3 regions of the Neobacillus pocheonensis genome follow, and region 1 is predicted to be linked to each of the others. Evidence: predicted binding sites of a transcription regulator. Region 1 holds the regulator's gene; each other region holds the start of a gene.
The links. The regulator Rex, encoded in region 1, represses fermentation and respiration genes when NADH is low (regulators of the CRP and FNR family bind a similar motif). The targets are predictions, from matches to a motif close to TTGTGAAATATTTCACAA.

Region 1 (7,397 bases):
TTTGACAGCCAGGACCTATCTTTACCTTATTACCTCTAACGACATCGGCTGTTGTATTTTCCAGATAGATGTCATCCCCTTCAATGACCTTCGCTGTCAGAGACCCCGCGTCTTTTCCGAAGGGAAGAAGCGAGCTTTTTTTCTTTTTCACCGTTATTTTTCCGCCGCCGATTTCCTCAGCGGAGCTTTGGCCGTATCGCAGTCCCACCTTAATGGTATCAGCCGTCAACAATCCCTTGATTTCAAAGCTGCCGCTTGAATCGAACATCTCATACTCCACATCGCCATTTACCGCGATGCTTCCTTTAATTGATGCCTGATCACCTGCAAGTCTTTCGCCTACTTCCAGCAGCCCCAAAATCTTTATTTTTTTCAACTGCGCCCGGCTGCCAACCACCAGCGTTCCCATGACAAGCATTTCTTCGGCCTCGATACTGCCTTTGACCTCGGCCTCCCCTAAAATTTTTACTGAACCTGTTTTAACATTTTCGACCGCTTCACTCGTTCCATATACATTGAACACAGAGCATTCCACTTCATTGACAATCGTTCCTTCGCCTCTGATGCTAATTTTATCGTAATGGCCGCCAGGATAACTGCCCGACCCATTTATAATAAGATTTCCGTTTTTTTTCATTTCCCTTTCCCCCCCACTAATACTTTCTGACATCATTCACCACAGCATTTTTATCCTGGGAGAATTCTTCTGTGTATTCTACGACGCCAATCTGACAATTAGCACCGATTCTAACCTGATTGCCCCGCACAACTTTGGCAATCGTATTTTCAAGGTCGATTTTATCCCCTTCTATTAAATCCGTTTCTAATTGCGCTTTGAAAATGGGTTTGAATAAAGCGCCGATAAACGACCCTTTATGCTGCCTTACCGTAATGGTTTGCCCACCAATTTCTTTTGCTTTGCATTCCCCATAAATCTTAATATCTACCTCATCAGCGTTTAAAAGCCCGCCAATCGTAAACCGGTATTCTCCTTTAAAAATCTCAGCCTCACAATCCTCACCGACTGTAAGAAATCCGCGTAATTTGATATCCTCGGACCTTACACTTCCGCCAACAGAAACTTTACCTGAAACCCTCAAATCTTTTACAAGCAGGTTTTTTTCAAATTTCGCCGTCCCGTCAACCTTCAATTTACCGGTCTCGACCGTACCCTTAAACTTGGCATTTCCATTTACCCTTGCCTCAGCAGCCCTTAGGTTCCCATTGATCACCCCTGAGCCGTTACAATCAAACTCATGGCATTCTAAATCATTATTAATCGTCCCTCTGCCATTTAATGTAACAACATTAAATTGGCCGCCGTTTGACGAACCCAAACCATTAATGACTAAGTCCCCTCTATTTTTCAATTCCATCCCGATTCTCCTTTATAGTAGTTTCGATTTAATTTCTTCCATACAGGTCATCAAGGAAACATGTACCACGACCTTTGTACCCCGCTCAAAATGGATCTCTTCGGTATTAATCAATAAAAGACACGATGACACACCTAGCTTTCTGGTAATCAAAAGCTCGCAGCTTTTTTGCTTAATTAACCCTGAGTTATCCTTTAATACTTGCAGCAGCATTTTCCCCTCATCCAAATTGATTTCTCCAGACTGCAGTAGTTTTTCTAAAACATAAACTTCAAGCATTCTGGAAAAATTAAATTTTGGACCGTCTTGGTCATTTTCTAAGTAGAAATTCATTACCGCACCCGAAACAATGTTACGTTTTATTAACTCGTCTTTTTCAAGTTGTAAATCACTTAGGCTAGGAGAAAACATATCAGCAAGTTCATCTAGTGATAAGTTTTCTTTCATTGTTTGAATTTTGTTGATTCTTTCTAGGATTTTTTCTTTTGGAAAGAATGTTTCCTGCCCCGTAAACGTGGATTTCCGTACAAACCATTCCTCCGGGATGAGATCCTTTCGCTTCCATCTATACAACTGTCCATAGGATATTCCCGCCAGCTCTAATAATTCCTTCTTGGAAATTAACTCCTCGCTCATTTTGAAAACCCCTTTCTGTGTAATAATGTAACATAACACTGTTACGTTGTAAAGATACGTTTGTTTCGTCCGATAAAAAAAGGGCCTTCCGCAGGTTTGCGAAAAGCCCTCTATCTCTTTATTCTTCAATTTCATCCGTTGGGTAGTGCTTTAAAAAGTAAATAAGTGATTGCAGCTCGACAGCCAAGTCGATGTGATGAACACGAATTGCTGGCGGAAGATTTAACCTGGCAGGGGTGAAATTTAAAATCCCTTTTACATTCGCTTTAACCAGTCGATCCGTAATCATTTGAGCAACCTGTGCCGGTACCGTTAAAATCGCCACTGATATACTGTGGTCCGTTAACACCTTTTCCAATTCATCCATATGATAAACCGGTACTTCGCGAATCATTGTTCCCATTTTTGCAGGATCCACATCAAAAGCACATTCTATTTTGGTATTATTATTTTTCAAAAAGTTATAGTTTAAAAAAGCCGTACCGAGATTACCAACCCCGATTAAGGCAACCTTGGTTAGTTCATCTTGGTCCAATGTTTTCCTAAAGAAGGATAATAAATAATTCACATTGTATCCATAACCCTTTTTCCCTAAAGCCCCGAAGTAGGAGAAGTCCCTCCGAATGGTAGCCGAATCAACCTTCACCGCTTCACTTAATTCTGCTGATGAAACCCTTTGTTTACCCGAAGAATGCAGGTTTTTTAAAAATCGATAATAAAGGGGCAGCCGTTTGGCTGTCGCCTGTGGTATTTTCATCGTTTCATTGCTCATAATCTCCTACCCCCCGCATCAATTGTTTTATTTAACTCGTTCTGTCCGCTTAAAGTCGCCATTTTTACCGCCAGTTTTCTCTACTAAATAGGTTGGCCCGATGACCATTCCTTTGTCAACCGCTTTACACATATCATAAACAGTTAAAGCACAGGCGGATGCTGCTGTTAGCGCTTCCATTTCAACACCTGTATTTCCCTTTGTTTTAACATAAGCAGCAATATGTAATTGATAGTTATCGTTAATGTCCTGTTCCCATGAGAAGGAGATATTTACTCCCGTTAATGGAATCGGGTGACACATTGGAATGAGATCCCATGTCTTTTTCGCCGCCATAACGGCTGCCACCTGAGCTACCGCTAAGACATCGCCTTTTTTCATTTCATTATTTGTTATTTTTTCAAAAATTTCTTTGCTGACCGTAATACTGGAATGAGCAAGCGCCGTACGTGCCGTTTCAGGCTTATCGCTAACGTCGACCATCTTGGCTCTGCCTTCTTCATTAAAATGAGTAAATTCTGCCATATAAACAATCCTCCGTTTAAATCATACACTATTTTTCTTTATATGTCTGTGAAACTTTGAACTAATCGTACAATTTTTTGGCATTAAAGTATTAATAGTCCTGATAACCTGCCTCGCTTTATTGCCGGACCTATAGGAATACGGTAAACTATTTATAGTAATAGAGGTGAATTTTAATGATTTTATTGCAGGTTAATCAACTACAAAAATATTATGGTGCTGACCTTATTTTATCGAATATAAAACTAGAATTACAAACGAGAGACCGCGTTGCCCTAGTTGGACGCAATGGAGCCGGCAAATCAACGTTGTTAAAGATTATTGCCGGCCATCTGTCACATGATGGCGGAGAAATCATCAAACCAAAAGATGTGACCATCGGCTATCTAGCGCAAAATACTGGGTTAGAGTCCAAATTGTCTATTTTGGAAGAAATGCTGACCGTTTTTGAGGAACTTCGTCAGATGGAGCAATCGCTGCGCAGGCTTGAAAAACAAATGGCGGATCCAAGTATTTTCGAAGACCAAAGTCGATACGAAAGAATATTAAAAGAATATGACAGTCTCCAAGTAAAATTTAAAGAGCAGGGCGGCTATCAATACGAGGCCGATATTCGCTCTGTCCTGCATGGGCTAAATTTTCATGATTCTTCTGTCATGATCTCCAGTTTAAGCGGAGGACAAAAAACTCGTCTCGCATTAGGAAAGCTGCTGTTAACCAAGCCTGATATCTTAATACTGGACGAGCCGACGAACCACCTGGATATTGATACTCTCTCCTGGCTCGAGCAATACCTGCAGAGTTATGATGGAGCCATCCTAATCGTCTCCCATGACCGCTATTTTTTAGATAAAGTCGTCACACAGGTGTATGAGGTATCCCGCAAGCAAATCCAGCGGTATAGTGGGAATTATAGCTCATATCTTGATCAGAAAGCAGCCAATTATGAGCGTGAAATGAAGCTGTATGAAAAGCAGCAGCAGGAAATTGCTAACCTACAAGACTTTATTCAGCGCAATTTGGCCCGAGCCTCAACGACAAAACGGGCGCAAATCAGACGGAAAAAGCTTGAGAAGATGGATGTCATGGACCGCCCATTAGGAGACGAAAAATCTGCTAACTTTTCATTCGATATTGAGAGACAAAGCGGGAATGATGTTCTTTTGGTCGAATCTCTTTCAGTTGGTTATGATGGTGAAAGGATTTCTGAGAATATCTCATTCCGTGCCTTTAAAGGCGAAAGCATTGCCTTAGTCGGACCAAATGGGATTGGCAAATCGACTCTTTTAAAGACAATCATAAAAAAACTCCCTGCGCTTAGCGGGACGATTCAATATGGGACAAACCTCTCGATTGGCTATTACGACCAAGAACAGGCAGAATTGAAGTCCAATAAACGGGTATTAAATGAGTTATGGGATGAATATCCGTTGAAAAGTGAGAAAGAAATCCGAACGGTCCTTGGTAATTTCTTATTTTCTGGTGATGATGTGTTAAAGACGGTTTCTACCCTAAGCGGAGGCGAGAAGGCACGCCTCGCCCTAGCAAAACTAATGCTTGAGAAGGCAAATGTCTTAATCTTGGATGAGCCTACAAACCACCTTGACCTTGATAGTAAGGAAATTCTTGAGAATGCCTTAATCGATTACCCAGGCACCATCTTGTTTGTTTCCCATGACCGATACTTCATTAACCGTATCGCGACAAAGGTGTTGGAGTTAAGCCGTCAGGGCAGCTGTGAATATCTTGGGGATTATGATTATTATTTGGAGAAAAAGCTAGAGCAGGAAGAATTGGCTGCATTAGCCCTTGCCGAATCTGCTAAAAAATTGACTCAAGTGGATACTGTTGAAAGAAATAGTTATCAACAGGATAAAGAAAGCAAGAAGCTTGAACGCCAGCGCAAACGGAAATTAGAAGAGATCGAATTAAGGATTGAGGAGCTTGAAGAAGAAATCCAGGAATTTGAACAGTTATTATGTGAGCCGGATATTTTTCAAGATCACGAAAAAGTATTGGAAATCAACATAAAAAGTGAAAAAGCCAAAGCAGAGCTCGAGCATTTGATGGAAGAATGGGCCGAGCTGGCGGAATAGCTTGGGAAAAAACCGGTCTTATTGGTCCGGTTTTTTCATGATTTTCCTAGATGTTTTTTGGTTGTGGATAATTTTCAAAAAATTTTCGAGGGATATCAACATTTTGTTTAGATATCCTCATTTCCCACAATGTTATTCACATATTAAATGGTATATTTCCAAACAGTTATTAAACTTTTCCACATTATCCACGGTAAATCTTAATTTTATCCACATTATCAACAAGAACACACGTACTTATCCACATTTTGATTTTTTGGATCGATTGCACAAAAACTTTATCCACAAAAAACTATTAAATTCACTAGATAATATTGAGATCCATCCACCTAGATAGTTGCCATGCCTGGCACACAACAAAAAAAAGCACCTTTATGGTGCGTCTAGATCGAAAGGTAATTATTTATTTAGTCTTTCATACCCATGGCATCAGGTATGGCATGTTTTAATATATTGATAGCTAAATCGGCTCCACTTCTCATCAGGTTGATCCTTATACCTGTTTCGATTAAACTTGGGTTTGCCTCCAAAAATGATCCAGAAACTCGATAGATCATCGGAAGAACTTCAAAACGGGATTCTGCTCCAACTGGATAAATGGCAGCCCCGTATTTTTCGCTTGTGGCAATGACCTTCTGAGCAATAGGCATTTTAAGCTTAACAATGACGTTCTTTTCTTGTGCGTTCGCAACGATTGCATGGTCCACTTCAGGGATTTCACCTGCATTTAAAATGTCTGCCAATTGATGCGTTTCCTCGTTTTGAACAGCCATCGTAACAGGAGCAAGCACTAAAGATCGAAGCAGATCCATTGCCTCATATCCCTGAACCTGGCCGCCTCCCGAATAATTGCGTTCAATGATAGTATTGATGGCTCTTTCCTCTCCTACAATCACGCCAATTCCTGGAGGGCCTAACAATTTAAAGCCTGAGAAGCAAGAGTAGGAAGCGCCTAGTTCTACTCCAATTTCAGGTACCTTGAAAACGGTATAGTTATCATCAACGACTATTGGCAAATCGGGGCGGATTTTTTTCACCAAATGGATGACATTTGATAAGCTATACGTATCATCAGGCATTTGCCGGGAATGCTGCGCATAAAAAACCTTGCAATCCTGGTGTTCATTTAACGCCCGCTTGATAGATTCATCATCATTAAAATCAACAAAAACCGGATTCAATCCTAACATCCGCACTGTTTCCTTAGTTGTTGTATACAAAGGGCTTTTATGCATAAACAACCGATCACCTGGATCCAGTAACGCAGAAAGCGTATATCGAATAGAACCTGTCCCTGCCCCTCTAATCAAGGCACAGGACTCGGTGCCAAAAAATTTTGCCAGCACATTTTCAACCTTCTTTGTTTGGTGTGGCCTTCCAAGCCCAGGAACCACTCCAAGATCTCCCTGGTTAAAAAACTCATTGCCTCTAAACTCATCAGCAATTGCTTTTGTCAGCTCAAATTGCTTTTTCTTTGCTTCGTCGATGCTCATGGTAGTTAATAATGTTTCAAGCATGTTCCTCACTCCAAAATGTTACTTAACTAGTAAACTAGAATCAACTGAAACTATTTAGACAACATGTAATCCTACTAATGCCAAAACGTTGGCTAAAATTCCGACGATAATGGCTGCAATAGGTCCTGCCGCCAAGCGGATAATCGGTTTACCGGCAATCTCATTTAAAATATAAAGCGCTATGACAATAAACATACCTGTACCTGCCCAAATTTGGTTTGCTGCATTTACACCGCCTATTAATAAAGCAAGCTCCAAAATTTGCAGCATAGCCGTTCTGATATTATCTCCCGACATTTTTAATGAAGGAAATTTATTTAAAAATCCGCCAACTTTTCCAAGACTTAAAACTTCCAGTCCCATTGCTCCGGCACCTAACACCCCGGCCATAAGAGGGTTCGCAGATACATAACCTAAACCTAAAATCCAATCACAATATCCTTCAGTTGCATACACGCCGCTAACAAGTGCAGTA
Region 2 (7,397 bases), on a different contig from region 1:
AGTCAATGTTAGTTTTGTAAAAATAATAGATACTGATGCCATCTATGTTAGAACCTTTGAACGGGGTGTAGGTTTTACAAATGCCTGCGGTACAGCTATGTCTGCTTCCACTTTGGTTACCTGTTTACAAGGCTTTAATGACTTCGAAAAGGTTATTAAGGTTTACAATAATGGGGGAAGAGTACAATGTGTTGTTCACCAAAACGATGAATCCTATTACATTGACTTGATTGGCAATGCAACCTACCTTTTCAATGGTACGATTAACGTTGATCTAAACAATCGGATGTTTACGGTGGAGTCAAGAAACGATATTACTGAACAGAATGCCTATGAGAAACTGCAAACTGAAGCACAACAAATCTTGCAGGAAGCATTGTAAGGATAAGGACGCCCCTTATCCTTTTTTTGCTGTTTCTTTTTTTAATATTTCCAGAACGGGTGCAAAGGGCTGAATCGCTTTTGTTTGCTGGTAATTCTTGAATGGATCTATTTGTTTCCGAATGCGTGCTAAGGCATATTTTAATGTAAATGTTTTAGGATCTAGCTTTTCATCCACTTCCTCCCAATAAAGCGGAGTGGCCACACCAGCATGCTCATTTCCCCTCATGGAATAGGGAGCAACAATCGTTTTACCTTCACTATGTTGAACGTAGTCTACATAAAGCCTATTTCCGCGGTTTTTTTTCATTCTTTCAATTGTGAAGGATTCAGGATCCTTTGAAATTAAGTACTCGGCAATAAAGCTAGTAAACAGTCTTGTATCATCGTAGGTGTATTCGCCCTCCGGTAGAGGAAGGTAAATTTGCAGCCCTTTATTGCCTGAGGTTTTAATAAAACCGATTAAATTTAATTGATCAAGTACTTCTTTAATTAATAAAGCAGCTCGTATCGCCAGATAAAAGTCATCCTTGGATGGTGGGTCCAAATCAAATACTATCTCACTAGGACCTTTGCTGGTAATCGTTTGAAAAGGCACATGAAATTCAATAGCCAATTGATTTCCTAGCCAAATCAGGGTTTTAAGATTGTTGCAAAGGATATAGTCGATTCCATCTGCTAAATGTGTTTGGACAAATTCCGGAGCATAGTCCGGGCAGTTTTTTTGGTAAAAAGCTTCGCCAAACATTCCGTGTGGATAACGGATCACCGTTAACAAGCGGTTATACAAAAATGGAAGCATATAGGGAGAAACCTCCCGTAGGTAAAGGATATAATCAGCTTTCTGAATGTCTAGCTTTTCCCAAAGAGGTTTATCTGGATGTGTAATTTCCAGATTAGTTGGTAAATTTTTTTGTCCAAACAGGAACTTTTCATATGTACAGTCGGACGGTTCAACATCAAAACGAAACCGGTCAAAATGGGGCTCACGCAGTTGGTTTTCGTATAGTTCTAAGTATTTAACCTCGAGGCATATGGCAGGTTCCACATGAATAAACTGCCCATCATCGCGAATCATATTTTGTTTGATTGTTTGCTGAAGTGCCTGCTTTTCTTCTGGTTTAAATCCGAAAAGCACTTGGCCAATCCCATAAATTTGGTTATCTTTATAAACACTAATATAAAAGTATCCATTCGTTTTTTCAAAAGAGGTAATAAAGCAGGTGACATATTTCCAATTTTTGTACTTTAGCCATTGTAAGGACCGTTTTCCTTCTTCCCAAAGGCTGTTTTTTTGTTTGGCGACAATACCTTCCCCGTCATATAAAACCACCTTTTCCCATAGTTCATCAAATGTATGAAAGGCCATTATCGGCTGAAGCAGAAGGTCATTAGTAGGGTCTACCTCTAGCCCTAGACCGACTGTTTGAAATAATTTAATTAGTTCATCCTTTCGCTTATTGAACGGGATTGAGTAAAGCGATTTTCCTTTTTTATAAAGTAAATCAAAAACCATCAGTCGACACGGTGATGATTTCGCTTGTTCCGTTATTTTTTTTATTGATTTTAAGCGACCGCGAACCTGAATGGCTGCGAAATTAGCCTTATAAGGATTTTCCAGCCAAACCAGTTCTCCATCAAGCTGCAATGGTAGAAAGGGTCGGAATTGCTCTTCATATTGCAGCAAAAATTCTTGGATTTCTGGGAATTGAGGTAATAATGATTTCCCGTTTCGGCTCGTTAATTGAATACCGTTAGAATCCCAGTCCAAAATAGCACGGAACCCATCATATTTAACCTCATAGAACCATTCTGCATGAACATGAAGGTCGAAGGTTAGACTTGGCAGCATTGGTTTCATAAAAATAATTCCCTTCGTTTTTCTTTATTTTGTTTTTATATGGTGAACTTCATCCATTTCCAATTGTTTTTAGGAATGCAATCTTTGCGGAATCAAACAATAATAATAAAAAGAATGGAGAAATACTTATGCATACGATGTGGAAAGGAAGTATCAGTTTTGGGCTTGTGAACATTCCCATCAAGCTTCATACGGCAACAGAAGATAAAGATATTAAGCTTCGGACCCTTCATAATAAGTGTCATGCACCAATTAAATATGAAAAGATTTGCTCGGTTTGTGAAGAAGAAGTAAAACCTGAGGATATCGTGAAGGCATATGAATATACAAAAGGAAAATTTGTAGTACTCGATAATGAGGACCTTGAAAAGCTTAGAAAGGAAAACGAGGACAAAGCTGTAGAAATTATTGATTTTGTTAAAATGGATGAGATTGATCCGATTTATTATGACAGAAGTTATTATATGTCTCCAAATGAAGGAGGCGGGAAAGCCTATTCACTGCTACGAAAAGCACTTCAGGAATCGGAGAAAGTAGGACTTGCGAAAATCATCATTCGTTCAAAAGAGCAGATGGCCGTCATTCGGGTATTTGAAAATACATTGGTAATGGAAACCATTCATTATCCTGACGAAGTTCGAAAAGCAGGGGATGTGCCAAATGTTCCATCAGAGGACAAGGTAACTAAAAAAGAACTCGACACAGCTATTCTGTTAATTGATCAGTTGACATCTGAATTTAATCCGGAAAAATATACAGATGAATACCGAACAGCCCTATTAGAATTAATTGAATCAAAGCGGAATGGAAAAGAAACGGTGACGGCAGCAGCGAAAGAGGCTCCTTCTAATGTGACAGATTTAATGGCTGCTTTACAGGCCTCTATCGATCGAACAAAGCCGACTAAAACGGCGGCTGCTCCAAAGAAAAAAACAACCGTAAAAGTAAAGAAGCAAGCATAAAAAGTTTGAACGCCCGCGAACCGCACGTGCTTGAAGCGGACATCAATTATCAAGTTTAACCCAGCCAAAGCTGATTCGAATTTTTCGGGTCAGCTTTTTTCAGTCTGTTCTTACATACGTATTCATTGCATAGTTTTAATAAGTAATAGTAAAAACACTTTAAACGGAGGAGTGGTAATGGCATATAATGTGCTCATGGTTGCCGATCCAGGTATCGATGATTCTTTTGCCATCATGTACGCCTTACTTAATCCAAAAATAAACTTAGTAGGAATTGTCAGTGGTTATGGAAATACTCCAAAAGAGAAATCGATTAAAAATACAGCCTATTTATTAAATTTAGGGGGTAGGGTGGATATCCCCATTATTGCTGGAACAGCAGGGCCTTTATCCGGTGAACTTGTACAATATTATCCAGAGATTCATGGGAAAGAAGGCTTAGGACCGATTAGACCGCCTGATACCATTAAGGATGCAAAGGTTTATGATATTAATAAAATTTTAGAAATTGTCTCTCAGTATAAAAATAATATTGTCATCGTGTCGGTTGGAAGACTGACAGAATTAGCCTTAATGTTTATTTTATATGGAAATAATGCGTTAAAAGACGTTTCTGCTTTTTATATTATGGGAGGAGCTTTTTTAGTCCCTGGGAATATTTCGGCTGAGGCGGAAGCAAATTTTTATGTCGATCCGATTGCAGCCAATATGGTCATGGAGAAAGCCCATAATATCTATTTACATCCATTAAATATTACAAATAATGCCCTCATTACCCCCGATGTTATTCGTTTTCTCGGTGAAAACAGTCCAACACCTTTTAAACCGTTGTTAGTTCCGGCATTTGATTATTATTTTAAAGCTTATCAAAAAAATGTGCCTGGAATAAAAGGTGCTCCGCTTCATGATGTAGTACCGTTAATGGCTTTATCCGAACCAGATTTAGTTAAATATATTCCGAGAAGAGTCAGAGTGGAAGAATTCGGAGAGGCAAAGGGAAAAAGTATCGCTGATTTTCGACCGAAACCGGATAAAGAACCACCAGAATCACTTGATTACATTGGTGTAGAAGCTGATTATCAAAAGTTCACTGTAAATTTTATGGAAATTTTTATGCGTGGAAAGGGCAGCTAAAGATTATTTTGATTGACAAATGACAGATTTGGGGATAATATTAAGTTACGCTTTAATGTTCGTTAAATATTTATTGGATTAAGTAGTCGTAACTGCACGAAAGCTGTGGGTGATGTCTATTACCCAAGAGTGCAATTATGACTTTTTTTGTTTAAATGTAAAATTGACTTAAAGTGAACAAAATGTTGGAGGTAATATCCATGAAAAACGGTAAAGTTAAATGGTTCAATGCAGAAAAAGGTTTTGGATTCATCGAAGCTGAAGGCGGTCAAGACGTATTCGTTCACTTCTCAGCTATTCAAACAGAAGGCTTCAAAACATTAGAAGAAGGCCAAGCAGTTTCTTTTGAAATCGTTGAAGGCGCTCGTGGACCACAAGCTGCTAACGTTCAAAAAGCTTAATTTTGTTAAATAAAAAGGTGATGCTTTAATTTTGGCATCACCTTTTTAAATATATATTCACTTTAAAAACGTACAAAGTACAAGGGGTGATATGTTGTGGCATTTGGTAGGAGAAATGACGAAGAAATCAAATTAGAGGAAACAAAGATTTGGGTTTGTAGTTCAGGTGAGTGTAAATGCTGGATTCGCGACAATTTTAAAAGCAGTGATGTGCCCCGATGTCCAATTTGTAAAAGTGAAATGACACAAACAACAAAAGAACTTCAAGTTATTCATAATCATAGTAAGAATTTTATGTAGTCAAACGAAAAGCAGGGTGAATGAATGCACCCTGCTTTTGTTATTCCAAAATGTTTTCTTTACAATATGTAAGAACTAGTTCTTCTTCATCTTCTTCAAGGGCAAAGTCAAGGACCTTTTCGCTTCCTTTTTCGTAAAAATGATAGGTGGAAAGCTTTGCATCGTTTTCATCGACTACGAAAATGACCTTTAAGCCAACCCCCTTATCAGAAAAGAGTTCATCCTCTTCATCTACATTTAAATCCAGGAAATATTCATAGCGCTCTCCTGATAATAAGCCAAAAGGGTCTTCTAGTTTTTCAACTGTATGGCCAGTTATGTTCAAGGGGATCATCCTTTACTATTTATTAGTCCTTACTATTATACACATTTTTAAAGAAAAGCCGAGAAATAAGATTGATTTTGAATATAATGTGAAACGTTGCACAAAGTTGATTCCTAATTTGGTAGAATGCGGTAATATGGAATTGTAATCATGTTAGAAAGTAAAAGTAGGTGAAAAAGTTTAAGATTATTTGTGAAATACTTCACAAAATAGGAGTGTTTATGCATGACAAAAACAGAATCATTGCAAATCCAATTATTGCCTTTTTTATTATTGAGGAAAAATTTTTATCAAATGATTTATTTGCTATTTTCGGAACCCAATATGGAAGTATTTGAGCAAATTCAATCAAACGGCAATCTTCAAGAAATAAAAGAAATACATGAAGGTGGAAAAATTCTTGCTGCCTTTTTTGAACATTTGTCTTGCAGCCAATATAACAAGGTGCAAGAGGAATTTCAACGTCTATTCATTGGACCTGGCCCATTAGTAGCACCACCTTGGGAATCCTTTTACAGGAGTAAAGAACAATTACTTTTTGAGGAATGGAATGATCAAGTCAGGGAACAATTTCATCAATTTGGTCTCAAATCGATCAAGGAAAACAATGAGCCGGACGATCATCTCTTACTCGAATTGGAATTTATGATATTTCTTTTAGATTTATGTTTGCAAGAAACCGAAACTGCAATAATAGCAGAACTACTCATAACTCAGGTTAGGTTTTTATCAGAACATCTAACAGTCTGGATTCCATATTTTTGTGAACGCGTAATACAAAATACCACGAGCCAATTATATCTTGGGGCAGCATTGTTGCTAGAAGACTTTTTACATTTCGATTTACAAACAATTTCAGAGCTGAAGGAGGTAGTTGCACATGTTTGAAACGAACCCATTGAAGAATTTGTTAAACGATAAAATGAAGAGGAGGACTTTCTTGAAATGGTCCAGTGCGATTGGAGTACCCGTGATTGCAGGTGGGATAGGTACAAAAATGCTGGTTAGCAAACAAGAAGAGACAAAAGTAGTAAAAGCTAAAGAGGCAGAAAAAATCATTTCCACTTGCAGCATTAATAACTGTGGAGGCCGATGTGTGATTAAAGCGCATGTTAAGGATGGTGTCGTCGTTCGTGTCAGTACCGATACACAACAGGGAGGTGACCTTTCTACCCCACCGCTTCGTGCATGTGTCAGAGGAAGAAATTATCGAAGCCTGCTTTATCATCCTGATCGCTTAAAGTATCCAATGAAGAGGGTTGGAAAACGTGGAGAAGGAAAATTTGAACGAATTACCTGGGATGAGGCTATTGAGACTATTGCAAAGGAAGTAAAGCGAATTGGTGATCAATATGGACCGGAATCAAGGTATGTCAACTATGCATCCGGACAAAGCTGGGGCTTACATGGCGGCAAGAATGCGGCCAGGAAGCTGCTTTCACTCACAGGTGGCTTCCTAAATTACCGGAATGATTATAGTTCTGGAGCAGGCAATATTGCGACCCCTTATACATATGGCACGAACAATTCAGGAAGTAGCTTTGATTCCCTATTACATTCGAAATATATCATTCTATGGGGGCAGAACCCATCTGAAATGATTTTTTCTACACCTTATCGTGAATATTTAATGCAGGCTAAGAAAAATGGAGCAAAAATCGTGGTTATCGACCCGCGCTATACAGATACAGCAATTGCCTTTGCTGACGAATGGATTCCGATTTTGCCTACTACCGATAACGCTATGATGGATGCAATGGGCTATGTCATAATCACAGAAAATCTGCAAGACCAGGCATTTTTAGATAAATATTGTATAGGGTTTGACGGTGCTCATATGCCGGAAGGAGTCTCAAAAAAGGAATCGCTGAAAAGCTATTTGCTAGGGGAAAAAGATGGTGTAGCAAAAACTCCGGAATGGGCTGAAAAAATTTGCCGAGTGCCTGCAAGCAAAATTCGTGAAATCGCTAGGGATTATGCAAAAGCAAAGCCTGCTGCTCTAATTCAAGGCTGGGCCGCACAGCGGCAAGCAT
Region 3 (7,397 bases), on a different contig from region 1:
AAAAAGGTTAACCAAATGGCTAACCTTCTATTTTTCCATCATTAATTTTAAAATGAGTTCATCTGTTTGGCGTGTACCTTCATTTCCAAGTTTGCAGAAACTTTCGATACTCTTTTCTACATCATCATGAATAAACCCGTCGGTCGATTGTATCTCTTGATGGTTTAGCGCTAACAGTGCCGATTGGACAGCAACATTTGAACAGGTCGAGACTTTCATCGCACAGCCTGCCTTGGCCCCGTCACAAATCATTCCTGATACGTTACCGATCGTATTTTGAATCGCTGCTTTAACTTGCTGAAGTCCCCCATTAAGTAAATACACAATCGCACCACTCGCACCCATTCCCGCAGCAGTTACACCACATAAGGCAGAAAGGCGGCCAAATTTTGATTTGATATGAATGGTAATTAAATGGCTAAGTGCAACCGCTCGAATCATTTTTTCTTCGGATACTTGCAGCTTTTCAGCAGCGGCAACAACGGGAAGTGTTACAGCAATTCCCTGATTTCCACTCCCGGTATTCGCCATCACTGGTAGGGTTGAACCTGCCATTCTGGCATCTGAGCCGGCGGCTGCTAATGACATGGCGGCAGTAGCAATATCGTCCGAAAGAATGCCTTTTTTTACATTTTCTTGTATTGTTTTACCCACTTTTAATCCATAGTCCCCGGAAAGTCCTTCTATGCCAATAAAACGATTCAAATCGATACTCTTTTTTACTAGAAATAGGTCGTTTACGTCCGTTGTTAACACCCAATCATAAATTTCATCAATAGTAAGTGCTTCTAATTCTTCATCATCCGTTTGGATGCCGATATTCTCACATCCTCCTAGGAACACGGCTTTCCCATCTACCTCGATTAAAGTAATATTACTATGATTATCAGAAATAACCACTTTTGCAGTTTGCTGATCTGTTTCTATTATAACTTCAATATAAAGTCTTTTGGGAGTATCGGCTTGGCCAGCAGATACAATTCCTTTTTCTATGAGTAATAATGCTGACTGTTCATCATCCAATGTAAGACCTTCTAAAATTTCTAACTTTTTATTTGCATCACCCGCCACTGCTCCCAATGCTGCTGCAAACTCAAGACCTTTTGCCGTCATCCCTGGAATCCCAACGGATTTTGCATTTTTAATGATATTTCCACTCGCTTTTACCATTATTGCTTGAATTTGACCGTTCGCATAGCTTCTAGCGGTTGCCGCAGCTAAAGCAATTGCTACCGGTTCCGTACACCCAAGGGCGATTACTAACTCTTTCTTTAAAACAGCTAATATTTTGTGCTTCCCCACTTGTCATGTCCCCCCCAGATGAAAGACCTTTTTCTTTCATTTTATCATAATAGGACTTTGGTTTTTTGTTCATTTTCTTCCAATTAGAAACATAAAAAATAGTCCTCATGTGGACGTCATGAGGACATAAATTGGCAAGAATATAGAGAACTGAATTTTATTTATGATGCCTTAACCGTGATTCCGATACCATGATCAAACTACCGCGTTTGATTTTGATGCCCTTTAGCCGCTCCCTTAAGGATGACACCATTACCGAGCTGCCAAGCCAGAAAAGAAGGCCCACAATCATGCTTAACGTCCAATTATGACTAAGTTTTAAAAACAGTAAAACCGTGGTTGCACAAATTACTCCGCCAATCATTCCATAAACGGATCCATTTGCAATTTTTGCCGCATTTTTGGTTCCAGAAGAAATTCCTGCCATTAATACGGCAGTAATCATTACAGCTGGAAATGCTGCAAAGATTCCTCCGAGGATTTCCCAAGGCGAAATCACTATAATCAAATAGCTAGCCATGACGGCTGTGCCGCCTAATAGGAAACGTAAAAGTAAATCTTTATTCATGTGTAACACCCTTTCTTAATGTGAAGCCGTGATGACAACAACCACTACTGACATAACCAACCAACATCCTAGTGCTTGAATCAGTCCCATTTTCCACCCGTGTTTTTTTAACAGGTACCCGGCAAGGATAGCCACAAATATATTGATTCCCATCCCGACAATGGCACCTTTGGATAGCATGATCGATTGGGAAACTAATTCTTCACCTTTTAAATCTATACCTGCAGTTAATAAGGCCGCTAAAAAGACCGCAGGGAATGCAGCGAATATTCCTCCTGCCTTTTCACCTAATCTTCTCGCGACAATTGTGGAAGCTACTACTGCGAGCCCCCCTAAAAGAAATCTAATTAACAACGCACTAATAGAAAGTCCAGCCATTGCTGATCACCTCTGCTCATCATTCTGGGCTGTCTGCTCAGTCAAATGAGATATTTGTATTTGTGAATCTCTTCACAATTTATTATCATATGTTCATTTTACTCCTTTATTTCTCCTTCAGAAGTGAACAATTCTTTAACATTTTTAAAGCGCTATCAAAAAAAAAAATTAAAAAGGCCTTTGCCTCAATTAGTTTAAAGACAAAGACCTTTCCTATTTTAGAATACAATCGTTTTATTTTGATGAACAATAATCCGGTCCTCTATATGCCACTTTACAGCCCGTGCCAAAACACTACGTTCGATGGAGCGGCCAATTTTCTTAAGAGTGTCGACGTTGGCACGGTGGTCGACTCGAGCAATATCCTGTTCAATAATTGGACCTTCATCCAAATCATTGGTCACATAATGAGAAGTGGCTCCGATTAATTTAACTCCACGGTCGTATGCCCGTTCATACGGTCTTGCTCCAATAAAGGCAGGCAAGAAAGAATGATGGATATTAATAATTTTATTGGGATTCGCTGCCACAAATCTCGAGGTTAAAATTTGCATATAGCGCGCTAAAACAATGACATCTACTTCATAATCCTGGAGCAACTGCAGCTGTTTTTCTTCCACCTGCTCACGAATTTCTTTGTTCGCTGGAATATAATAAAATGGAATATTAAGGCCTTCTACCACATCTCTTGCCTCTTCATGGTTCCCAATTACTAAAGCAATTTCTGTCATTAGATCGCCACTTTGCCATTCCCATAATAGCTCCTGTAAACAGTGTAGTTCTTTTGATACAAAAATAGCTGCTTTTTTCACTTTATAAACAGGAGTTAAGCTCCATTCCATGGAAAACTTGGCAGCAATTTCTGTAAACTTTTGTTTCATTTCAGCCGCTTTTTCTTTTAATAATGGGCATTCAAACTCTATACGGATGAAAAAAACCCCACCCTCAGGATTGGTTGAATACTGACTGGACTCAATGATATTAGCATTATAATAAAATAAAAAATTCGAGATCGCAGAAACAATCCCCGGTTGATCAGGGCAGCTGACTAAAAGTCGTCCGCGATTTTGATTCTGCTGTTTAAACTGTGTAATTTGATCTTTAAAATATGCGTTCATAATATTTACCTTTCTAGTAATTAATGAAACATATTATACATTAGGGATCCTTTCTTGTTAAGAATTTTCTAAATTAATTACACGGTTTACATAATATAATTATGTTAGATTGTAATTTACAAAGTATACTCACGACATAACAGATTTTTTACTTGAAAATAGTTTTTTTGATTCAATTGTTGGATCAACTGTTTGATAATTGCCAACCACCATTAATTGCTCCTCCGGTGACTTAGAGACGATAATAACACCATTTTTAATAAAGCTATTGCTCCCAATTACAGCATTTTCAATCCAGACGTTTTCCTCCACTATTGTTCCTGGTAATATGACGGAGTTTTTTATGGAGGCGCCTTTTGCTACTTTTACCCCGCTAAATAGGACAGACTTCTCAATTGTTCCTTCGAGTTCACAGCCTTCGCTTAAAATACTATGATATACCTTTGCACTCTTTGCTAAATATAAAGGTGGGGCATTTTTTTCGACCGTATAGATTTTCCAATCAGGATTTTGCAAGAAAATGTTATTTTCTTTATTTAAAAGATCAAGGTTAGCTTGCCAATAGCTATACACCGTTCCTACGTCCTTCCAATAGTTATGGAAATGGTATACAAATAACTGCAATCCATCTGAAAGCATAGAAGGAATAATATCTTTGGCAAAATCTCTATGGGAACATTCTTTTTGCTCATCCTGTATCAAATACTCTTTTAAAATCCGCCAATTAAAAATATAAATACCCATCGACGCTAAATTCGATGAAGGTTGCAGCGGTTTTTCCTCAAAATCCATGATTTTATTTGTTGGCTTATTAATCTTGATAAGTCCGAAGCGACGGGCATCTTCCCATGGGACCTCGACAACGGCAATGGTACAATCCGAATTTGTGGTCATATGTTGTTCAAGCATCAACGAATAATCCATTTTATAAACTTGATCGCCTGATAGAATAACCACATACTCTGGGTTGTATTGATCAATAAATTCAATATTTTGAAACACTGCATGAGAGGTGCCTTCATACCAATCAATTCCGGTATCATTTCTTTGATATGGAGGAAGAATCGTTAAACCGCCATCCCTGTCATACAAATTCCAAAGCTGACTGTTCCCTAAATGCGAATGTAAGATAAGCGGGCGATATTGTGTTAAGATGCCGATTGTTTCGATTCCTGAATTTTTACAGTTACTCAAGGCAAAATCAATGATCCGGTATTTTCCACCAAACGGAACTGCCGGTTTAACGATGTTGTTGGTTAACTGCTCTAATCTCGTTCCCCTTCCACCTGCCAAAAGCATCGCAATCCACTTCTTTTTTTCCATTTCCCTCCACCTCTTTTGTAAATTCAATATGCAATTGGTTTTTGTTTTTTAAATTTTCTTTCTACTTCTATTATCCCCGAATTTAGCGATTTTCTCGGAGTACTTGTTACAGCCTTGTGAAAGTTTCCAGTTTTTCCATCGACATGTCTGGAGGTTAAAAACGCTAGAAATGGCTACAATTGTCGGATCATTAGGGAAATAAGCAAATGAATAAAAAAAGGGCCTATCTATTGTAAGCCCTTTTGAAGAATCCTAACTTATAAACATTACAATGAAAGCTACAACTACAGCGACCGCTGACACTCCAATCCCTGCTAAGGAACATCTCAGTTAGTTCCGGTATATGAACTTAATTTTCTTAGCAAAAGCTCCAGCCCTTTAAGGTGCTGGAGCTAATTGTATGATAAGATTCCTACTTACCCACCACTAAATCGATTGCAATAATGATAATGGACATAACAAAAAAAATAGAATTTGCTGCAAACCCAATTGGTTCTATTTCTTCATACTGGAATTGGTCTGGTTCTTGATCGTCCATTATTTTCACCTCCATATAAAATAATAAATAATTGTAAAAATATTATATGAAGATACGGTTCTTTTCGTATAGGACAACCATATAATTCTAATTTCAGTCAGCAGATTTTTTAATAACCTCTTTTTATATCTACTTGATTATGAAGGGGGTTATTTTCTTCAAGATTTTTTAGCGTTTCTAAAAAGCAGGCCATTCCTTCCTCAGGTGTGGTAACAGCCGATATATGCGGGGTGATATACACCTTTGGATGATTCCATAATGGATTATCCAAAGGTAACGGCTCCTCAGCAAAGACATCTAGGACCGCAAATCTGACCTGTTTTTTATTTATTGCCTCCAACAACGCTGTTTCATCAAGTGATGCCCCTCTTCCGACATTTATAAAGCCAGCATTGGTTAAATGTTTAAAAACACGTTCATCAAAGAAGTAAGAAGTCAATTCCGTCAACGGCAAGGTATTGATGATATAATTCATTTCTTTTAATCGTGAAAACTGGGTGCCATCTGTTAAGACCTCTTTGAAATATTTTTTTTCGTTTCCACTTAATGAAACCCCGTAAACTTCCATGCCTAGGATTGAAAAAATTTTTGCTGCTGTTTGGCCAATTTCACCGGTTCCAAAAATCATCACTTTTTGCTCATTTAATAATTTGGGAATTTTCGGCTGCCAACTTTTTTGCCGTTTTAAATCTTGAAATTGGTCGTGAAACTGCAAATCTTTTAAGATATAGCTTAAACAATACTCGGCAATTCTTTGTCCAAACGAACAAACTGTTCTGGTTAATAAAACCTCTTCATTCCAGTTTTTTTTAAATAAAAATCGGTCAACACCGGCACCTAGGGAGTGAACCCATTTTACATGACTGTAATCATATTCTGCTTTTAAATTAAAAGAAACCAAAGCATCTGCCCATCCTAAATCCTCTTGGGTTAACACTGCTTCTGGTAAAAAGCGAAAAAGGTTATGTAGTTTTTCTTTTTCTAATATGGTCTTCAGTTCCTTGTACATAGGGCTGACAACGAGTATATGTTCTATCATCATTCTCTCTCACCTCTTTTTTTGTATTGTACCATTATTATAAACAAGGCACTGTTAAATTTGGCTGTTGATTTCCGCTCCAGACGCTCGCTTTCCGCGGGCGTGCCGGGGAGCCTCCTCGGCGCTATTGCGCCTGTGGAGTCTCCCCAGTCCCGTACTCCCGCAGGAGTCGAGCGTCTTCCGCTCCAATCAAAAGAGTTTGAAAAACAACAATATCGTTTAACAGAGCCATAAACAAAAATTGACAATCTACTTAGCTTGTTTATCTGGTATAGTAGTCTTTAAGAATGAATGGAAAGGAATTTATATGACAATGAAATGTTTATCAATTGATTTAGATGGTACTTTGTTAAATTCTGAACATGAAATTTCCGATGCTAATGTGAAGGCTTTAAACGAGTTACATGAACTTGGCCATAGTATTATTTTGAACACAGGTCGGGCATATGCTGATGTAATCAAATTAAAAGCTGTGCAAAATTTGGAGGTTCCTATTTTTTGTATCAATGGCTCAAATTTATATTCCAGCAATAGGGAATTGTTATTTGAGGCCACTATATCACAGGAAGATTATCAGGAAATCTTTTCGATATTAAAGGGGTTAGGAGTGGGAATTCTCATTTATACTAATTATGGCGGCTTTCCATCTACACTTCCACCGTTACATGGTAAAACGAAAGCAGAATTGGATACACTTTTTCAAGAATTTAATTATGATGAAATCTTGGAGAAAGACAATCTTAAAATCTATAAACTTATCGCTTTAACCCACTATGATCAACTTGAAAAAGTAGAAATTGTAAAAGAAGTATTAGCAGGTAAATTCGATATTTCCATGGCATCCTCATTTCCGAATAATGTAGAAATTACCTCTAGTGAAGCTCATAAAGGGAAGGCATTATTGCGTTACCAAAAAATGATGAATCTTTCCTTTGAGGAAATCATCGCGTTTGGTGACGGTGGCAATGACCTCGCTCAATTTGAAGTGGCCGATATTTCTGTTGCAATGGGGAACGCCCCCTTTCATATTCAACAACAAGCGGATCTTATCACAAAGACCAATGACGAAGATGGTTTTGCCTATGCTGTTCGTCACCTACTGCCATTGTTAAAACCAATCGAGGAAGTTCG

Region 2: the regulator Rex is predicted to act here: its motif matches at 5,555-5,572, upstream of ABES02_RS21750 (TorD/DmsD family molecular chaperone).
Region 3: the regulator Rex is predicted to act here: its motif matches at 2,309-2,326, upstream of ABES02_RS04760 (DUF3147 family protein).

The regions. Positions count from the first base shown of each region.
Region 1 covers NZ_JBCNAD010000013.1:51,094-58,490, reverse strand. The annotation lists gene ABES02_RS07420 (cytoplasmic protein) at 1-637, opposite strand, end outside; gene ABES02_RS07415 (polymer-forming cytoskeletal protein) at 654-1,376, opposite strand; gene ABES02_RS07410 (YhbD family protein) at 1,389-2,012, opposite strand; gene ABES02_RS07405 (redox-sensing transcriptional repressor Rex) at 2,131-2,784, opposite strand; gene moaC (cyclic pyranopterin monophosphate synthase MoaC) at 2,812-3,309, opposite strand; gene ABES02_RS07395 (ABC-F family ATP-binding cassette domain-containing protein) at 3,486-5,405, shown strand; gene ABES02_RS07390 (aminotransferase class V-fold PLP-dependent enzyme) at 5,813-6,922, opposite strand; gene ABES02_RS07385 (YhfT family protein) at 6,977-7,397, opposite strand, start outside.
Region 2 covers NZ_JBCNAD010000041.1:37,441-44,837, reverse strand. The annotation lists gene dapF (diaminopimelate epimerase) at 1-382, shown strand, start outside; gene ABES02_RS21780 (DNA ligase D) at 398-2,242, opposite strand; gene ABES02_RS21775 (Ku protein) at 2,371-3,204, shown strand; gene ABES02_RS21770 (nucleoside hydrolase) at 3,382-4,338, shown strand; gene ABES02_RS21765 (cold-shock protein) at 4,539-4,739, shown strand; gene ABES02_RS21760 (cold-shock protein) at 4,836-5,039, shown strand; gene ABES02_RS21755 (DUF6509 family protein) at 5,080-5,373, opposite strand; gene ABES02_RS21750 (TorD/DmsD family molecular chaperone) at 5,590-6,252, shown strand; gene ABES02_RS21745 (DMSO/selenate family reductase complex A subunit) at 6,245-7,397, shown strand, end outside.
Region 3 covers NZ_JBCNAD010000008.1:50,459-57,855, reverse strand. The annotation lists gene ABES02_RS04770 (serine dehydratase subunit alpha family protein) at 28-1,302, opposite strand; gene ABES02_RS04765 (DUF3147 family protein) at 1,460-1,870, opposite strand; gene ABES02_RS04760 (DUF3147 family protein) at 1,886-2,248, opposite strand; gene purU (formyltetrahydrofolate deformylase) at 2,467-3,366, opposite strand; gene ABES02_RS04750 (glucose-1-phosphate adenylyltransferase) at 3,496-4,689, opposite strand; gene ABES02_RS04745 (hypothetical protein) at 5,102-5,227, opposite strand; gene ABES02_RS04740 (D-2-hydroxyacid dehydrogenase) at 5,337-6,269, opposite strand; gene ABES02_RS04735 (HAD family hydrolase) at 6,580-7,397, shown strand, end outside.